Linked DNA regions of Syntrophobotulus glycolicus DSM 8271. The protein of the gene in region 2 interacts with the protein of the main gene of each other region in a pairwise test. Links are inferred from orthologs where the notes say so. Each region holds a gene or a part of one and is shown on either strand. Other genes may lie near its edges.

Evidence for each region. Proteins that work in one complex are often made in the same cells at the same time.
Region 1: the proteins of SGLY_RS07860 (region 2) and SGLY_RS14105 interact in binary tests that used the Escherichia coli proteins (3 or more experiments, as listed by UniProt). The link is inferred for Syntrophobotulus glycolicus DSM 8271 from one-to-one orthologs.

The regions. Positions count from the first base shown.
Region 1 is NC_015172.1:2,843,397-2,847,012, forward strand. Bases 493-3,326 are described here. They hold SGLY_RS14105 (methionine ABC transporter ATP-binding protein), read right to left. Parts: upstream 2,383-3,326; coding sequence 1,603-2,382; downstream 493-1,602. Other genes in these bases: SGLY_RS14095 (MetQ/NlpA family ABC transporter substrate-binding protein), read right to left, coding at 493-873; SGLY_RS14100 (methionine ABC transporter permease), read right to left, coding at 932-1,606; SGLY_RS14110 (radical SAM protein), read right to left, coding at 2,395-3,285. Also shown: more of SGLY_RS14095, read right to left, coding at 43-492; SGLY_RS14115 (trans-sulfuration enzyme family protein), read right to left, coding at 3,484-3,616. UniProt on the Escherichia coli protein: Part of the ABC transporter complex MetNIQ involved in methionine import. Responsible for energy coupling to the transport system. It has also been shown to be involved in formyl-L-methionine transport.
Region 2 is NC_015172.1:1,596,822-1,600,425, forward strand. What follows is about bases 627-3,448. They hold SGLY_RS07860 (metal-dependent transcriptional regulator), read left to right. Parts: upstream 627-1,756; coding sequence 1,757-2,140; downstream 2,141-3,448. Other genes in these bases: SGLY_RS07855 (ABC transporter ATP-binding protein), read left to right, coding at 627-1,490; SGLY_RS07865 (DUF4153 domain-containing protein), read left to right, coding at 2,416-3,448. In the rest of the region: more of SGLY_RS07855, read left to right, coding at 1-626; more of SGLY_RS07865, read left to right, coding at 3,449-3,604.

The sequences.
Region 1 (3,616 bases), 1.2 Mb from region 2 along the record:
ATTTTTTTAATGAACCGATCAACCTCCCCATGCTGATTCTTACTAAAATGCAGGAACAACGGCAACACCGTATTTATCCTTGAGAAACTTTTTTACATCTTCAGAATTCAATACAGCAATCAATTTTTTAATTTCAGGACGGTTCTCTTCTCCTGTTCTGACCGCAATGATGTTAGCATACGGAGAATTGGCGTCTTCCCGGAACAAGGCAGTGTTGGGATCAATTTTTGCTTCCAACACAAAATTTGTATTGATCACCGCCCCGTCAACATCAGGCAAACTACGGGTAAGCTGTGCCGCATCGACTTCGGCGAACTTCAATTTTTTGGGATTATCTACGATATCTTTGGGGGTAGCGGAATAATTGCTGATTCCTTCTTTCAGCTTGATCAGGCCTTTGCTCTCCAGCAGGACCAAAGCGCGGTATTCATTGGACGGATTATTGGGAATTCCTATTGTCGCTCCATCCTTTAACTGATCGAGAGCAGTAATTTTATTGGAATAAAAGCCGATCGGCTCAACATGGACCTTGCCCGCGACGGTAAGCGCATATCCTTTTTCTTTGGTGACAGAATCCAGATAAGGCACATGCTGAAAATAGTTGGCATCGATTTGTTTATCGGCGAGAGCCGGATTTAACTGAGCTTCGTCATCCAGAACGATGATATTGAGATCAATCCCCTGCTCTGCCAATTTAGGCTTGACATAGTCCAGGATTTCAGCATGCGGTACCGCTGCTGCCCCGACTTTCAGTACGACAGGTGAAGCGGCGCTTGAAGGCTGGTCAGTCGGACTCTCGGCCTTATTGCATCCTGTCAATACTCCAAAAACAAGGCTGATCACCAATAAAAATTTTAAACTCTGTGCTTTCATTTTTTACCCCTCTTTTTCTTTATCAGATTATTTCACAGCTTCCATTGGGCTTCATTCATCAATCAGCCCCGATCTTCGTCCTTCTTTTCTCAATATACTTTGCAACGGAATCACCGCCCCATTGAACAGCTTGAACAAAGAAAACCAGGATCAGAACTGTCGCCACCATGACATCATCACGGAACCGCATGTAGCCGTAACGGATAGCCAGACTTCCCAGGCCGCCGGCACCGATAGCTCCTGCCACAGCCGTAAAGCCGGTTATGGTGATAACAGCCAAAGTAATTCCCCTGATCAGGGACGGCAGTGCCTCAGGGATCAATACTCTGGCAATAATCGCAACAGGATTGGCCCCTACCGCCAGAGCGGCCTCTATTTTTCCTTTGCCGACTTCTTTCAGGCTGTTTTCAATAATCCTGGCTACAAAAGGAGAAGCTCCTATAGAAAGGGGAACGATGGCCGCTGTCGACCCTAACGTTGTTCCCACAATAAATCGGGAAAGAGGCAGCAACACGACGATCAAAATAATAAAAGGAAATGACCGTACAATATTAATCACCGTCCCGAATATTTTATTGATTCTTGGCGCTTCACTGATATGATGTTTATCTGTTGTAACTAAAATAATTCCAAAGGGCAATCCTAAAAGCAGCGCAAAGAATGTTGAAAGGGCCACCATGTATATTGTTTCTCCAAAACCTGTGAAAAGAAGACCGGGCAGATCTTCACTCAAATACCATCACCTCCCGCATAAAATTTTTTCTCCTGAAAGCTTTGGATTATCCTCACAAAATTCTTGGCGGTATCACTCTCAGGATTTAAAAAGAATTTTTCCGTAGGCCCCTGTTCAACAATCTTTCCCTGCTCCAATACGGCCATATGGTCGCAAATGTGTTTCAGGACATCTAATTCATGGGTGATTAAAACAATCGTCAACTGAAGTTTTTCATTGATATTTTTCAGCAGCTCCAAAATAGAATACGTGGTCTGAGGGTCTAAAGCAGAGGTCGCTTCGTCACAGAGAAGGACCTCCGGCTTATTGGCCAGTGCCCGCGCGATTCCTACCCTTTGTTTTTGACCGCCACTGAGGTGAGACGGATAAGCATTCAGCTTATCTGTGAGATAAACCAATTGAAGGATTTCATGAACCCGGCCTTTAATTTGGTTCTTGGGGTATCCGGCGACCTGTAAGGGAAATGCAACATTTTCATAAACAGTCATGGAATCAAATAGATTAAATTGCTGAAAAATCATGCCTATTTTCCTTCTGGCCAACCTCAAATTTTTCTGATCCAGATTCGTAATTTCCTGTCCTTCAATAAAAACACTTCCCGAATCCGGTTCTTCCAAACGGTTAAGGCAGCGAACCAGGGTTGATTTCCCGGCGCCGCTGAAACCGATAATTCCAAATATGCTTCCTTTTTCAATTTGCAGGTCAATATTATCTAAGGCCTTTACCTCCAGATGTTCTGTCCGGTAAGTTTTGCTCAGGTTTTTGATGGCAATCATATCGTACGATCCTTAACCATGAGAGAAGGACTGCAGGGGCTCGGGATAAAGGTTTTGAGCAAAATCCTTCTCCGCACCGGGAATCCCGCACGCATCGGCCCGGCACTGGCGACAATGTCTGAATACCCCTAAATACCTTTCGGCAGCTTCTCTCTCCACATTCAATTCTTCACAATTGGGCACCCTGAAGTCGCTCATTTCATTTTGGGGGATAAGCGGGATAATATTGATCGTTGACGCCCCGGCCGCTGATGTCACCCTGGCCACTTCCCCGACATGGCCGTTGTTGATCTCCGGGATCAGCACAGTGTTTATTTTTACAACGATACCTCGTTCACTGATTTTTTTGATCCCTGCCAGTTGAGCTTCCAACAGCCACAAGGCCGCCTCCTTGCCATTGATCAACTGGCCATTGTAAAAGATATAGGAGCAGATGTTCTTTAAAATCTCCGGATCTACAGCATTAACGGTAACGGTAACCGTCTTTACTCCCGCTTTGACAATTCTGTTCACATTTTCCCTTAATAAGAGACCGTTCGTACTGAGGCACTTGATCAAGTCGGGATACTTTTCGTGGACCAACTGAAATGTATCCAGAGCATGAGGAGTCGCCAAGGTATCACCGGGCCCTGCAATACCGACCACTGTAATTTCCGGACAAAGCTCCAATGCTTTATCGACAACCTCCAGGGCTTTCTCCGGAGTTAAAATAGAACCTGCAACTCCAGGCCTGTTTTCAAACTTATTTAAACTGCGCTTACAGAATTTGCACTGAATATTGCACCTGGGACTTACCGGCAAGTGGATCCGCCCATATTTATGATGGGCTTCACCATTAAAGCAAGGATGCTTCTTGACTAAATGTTGATAACTCTGTTTTTCCGCCTTATTGTCTCTTTCCAATCAAAACACCTCTCCCTCAAAAACAAAAAAAGCTAAATAATCCGACATTTCAAAGTCAGACATCTAGCCTCCAGATCACTGGTCAACCAAAACTTTCTCCATAATCCCTATATATTTACTGTATTTTAATTGATTGCAGGCAAATTGTCAAGTGTATTTTTTCAGTTTTCACTTGCCACAGCAAATAATTTCCCTCAGCTACCCTAAAGCCTGCTCGAAATCCTCGATTAGATCCTCAATATCTTCCAATCCAACTGAAACACGAATTAAGTTTTCTGTAATCCCCATTCTTTCCCTTTCCTGTCTGGGCATACCGGCATGAGACATTTTT
Region 2 (3,604 bases):
CCATGAGCGCCAAGGGTTTTGATATGTTCCGGGATTACCGGCTGGCCGTCGGTGAAAAGCTTAAAGGCGCACCGATGGGCTACTTTTCCGAACAACGTCTGGGAACCATTCAATCCATCCTGACCTCAACCGTTGTGGAACTGGAGCAGTATTCCATGATGGCGATTATGGACATTACCGGCGGCGTATCCATGGCTGTTGTCATCATTGTCATGATGGCATTCTACAGCCTGCCGATTGCCCTGCTGAGTCTGGCCGGGCTTATCATCGGCTTGTTTGTGCTTCATGTCATCCAAAAACGTGCTGCGATTCACACCGTAAAAGTGCAGGCGGCGCAGGAAAATCTGGTCACCGAATCGCTGGAGTATATTCGCGGGATTGCGGTTCTCCGGGCGTTTTTGCAGGACAGGGGCGGTGAAGGTGCCGTTTACCGGGCTTTTGAAGATCGGAGGCAGGCCGCCTATGATCAGGAGCATGCCGCCGCGGGTGTGATGAAGCTGTATAGTTTGGTTTTTAAACTCACGAGCTGTGCTCTGCTGTTCTTGGCGACCGCGCTGTATCTGACCGGTGCGTTCCCGCTTTCCTACTGCCTCATGTTTCTGGTGTCCGCTTTTCTGGTCTATGCGGAGCTGGAGGTCATGGGTGATGGGGCCTACCTTGCGCGTAAGGTCAACAATGAGCTTGACCGGCTGGAAACCGTCACCGATATTCCCTCGCTGGACCGTACAGCACGCGAGCTCAGAGCGGTTTCCTCTGACATTGAGATGAAAGAGGTGTCCTTTGCCTATGACAGCAGGACGGTTATCGACCACGTTTCCCTGAAAGTCCCGCAAGGCACTTCCTGCGCCATTGTTGGTCCCTCCGGCAGCGGTAAAACCACTTTGTGCAACCTGATCGCCCGGTTTTGGGATGTTCAGGAGGGAGAGGTGCTGGTGGGCGGGCAAAACGTAAAGGACTGCACTGCCGACAGCCTGCTTTCCCAGATCAGTATGGTGTTCCAGAATGTGTACCTGTTCCACGATACTGTAGAAAACAACATCAGGTTCGGAAATCCGGACGCTTCCCATGAGCAGGTTGTGGAAGCGGCGAAACGCGCCTGCTGTCACGAATTCATCACGGCACTGCCAGAAGGTTATGATACCATCGTCGGTGAGGGCGGCTCCACATTGTCCGGAGGAGAACGCCAGCGGATATCCATCGCCCGCGCGATCCTGAAAAACGCTCCCATTGTAATTTTGGATGAGGCGACCTCCAGCGTTGACCCCGAAAACGAGCACGTCCTGCTTACGGCTATCTATGAGCTGACAAGGGGCAAAACGCTGATTGCCATTGCGCACCGCCTGTCCACCGTACGCAAGGCCGATCAGATCCTGGTGGTGGACAAAGGGAAGATCGTTCAGAAAGGAACACATGCCCAGCTGGTTCAGGAGGACGGCATTTACCGGAAATTCCTCAGATTGCGTTCCGAGTCTATTGGCTGGCAGCTATGAGGCAAGCGCAAAAGGAAGTTTTAAGGGAAGCAGAAGAGAGCAGACCGGCAGTGAAACCTGCCGGTCTGCTTTATGGAACCAAGTGAGCAGAATAGATGGCGCTAATTTGGCATAATCAATACAGAAATTTTTTAGGTTTGACGAGCGAGAAAAGCTGTGCAGGAAAGAATGTGATATAATAAATATATTTGAGTAGGATAACTGTCCAATGGCGGCTTAACTGAAGAATCAATTAGAGTGTCCGCTCTACATGTGGAGGAGCAAAAATGGAAAAGCTTACTTTTACAATGGAAAATTACCTTGAGGCAATTTATGAGTTATCTCTGGATGGAGCCGGTGCCCGAGTATCTGATATCGCAGAACGATTGGGCGTAACTAAGGCCAGTACCAACAGTGCGATGTCTACTCTTTCGGAGAAAGGTCTCATTAGCAATGAAAAATATAAAGAGGTATTTCTGACGCCTGAAGGGCTCAAGCTTGCGAAGCTTACGGCGAACAAACACCATGTAATTCAACAGTTTTTGTTACACGTATTAAATCTTGATCCTGTCGTTGCCGATGAGGATGCCTGTGCGATAGAGCATGTAATTAGTAATGATACTGTTTCCGCTATGGAAGAGTATATGAGAGACATCCATAACAATAAGTAAGCATTTTATCTGACTCCAAAAAGGATGAGCTTATTTTATTTTTCTAACTTAATTCTAAGATTCTTATAGTATAATTTCCTCATCCTTATTTCCCCCTTTTGCCCGGAGCATCAGTCAGTGCTTCGGGTTTTTGTTGTAATGAATCGGATTAAGAGGGTGCTCAGTTCATTTAAAGACATGAACATAGCAAAATTGTGCGGAGGAGCATAAAAATATTTTTGGAATAAAGAAAGACTGTTATAATAAGAAGAAATCTAACTGAAGGAGGGAATATGATGAACCGTTTACTGAAAGTCATCACCGATTCAGTTCAAGGACTGATCAAGGCTGTTAGGCGTTTCCCCCTGGCTGTTATCTGTCTGATCAGCGCTACTGTCATTACCTGCTATATGATTTCACTACATACTGATCCAAGCCTTTTTATCCAGAAGCTCTTTTTTACTTTGGGATTTGGTACTTTTCTGAGTGTGGCCGTTCAGTTTTGCTGTGAGCGTTTTTCTGGGCTGAAGAAAATACGGCTTTTTGTTTATTTGATTGGGGCACTGTTCATCTTTGGCTATTATCTGATCATTGCTCCTTCACCGGGGATTTATTATGCAGTAACGGCCCGAACGATTGTTGCCGTATTTGCCATGTTTTGCATCTATATCTGGGTCCCGTCATATCGGGGCAAGGCAGGTTTGAACAGTATTGCTGAATTTAACAGCATCGCCCTGACTCATTTTAAAGCGGCTGTTACCTCAATCTTATTTTCGGCAGTTTTATCTGCGGGTACCGTCAGCATCATTGCGGCGGTTGATTCACTGCTGTTTAAGGTCAATGAAGATTCTTATGCTTATACGATGGCTGTCATCTGGATCTCCTTTGCCACCATCTACTATCTTTCACGGCTGCCCCGTTTTCATTCCGAAGAGGAAGAGGATAAGGCCTTTACTCTGCAGGCAGCCACATATCCCAAAGTCCTGAAAATCCTGATTTCTTATATTGTTATTCCTTTAATTGCGGCTTATAGTTTGGTGCTGATTGCCTATTTTGTCAAAATGCTTGTCACTTCCGTATGGCCGTCGGGCCAGCTGGGGCCGATGATCCTCGCCTACTCCGTTGTCGGTTTAATGGTCGTTGTTTTAGCCAGCCATTTAGAAGATAAGTTTGCAAGCGCCTACCGCAGAATATTCCCTAAAGTATTGATTTTGATGGTCATTATGCAGTTGATCTCAGCCTATATCCGCTTAGATGCCTACGGGGTGACCGAGGGGCGCTATTACCTGATTCTTTTCGGAATTTACTCATTAATTTGCGGGATAATACTCAGCTTCAGAGCGGTTACTAAAAATTATATGATCGCTTTACTGGGAGCGGGTTTGGCGATTATTTCGGTCATTCCGCCCGGGGATGCATTCACTGTTTCCCGTAATTCGCAAATGAACCGTTTGGAACAGATGCTGATCGCTGATGAAGTACTGG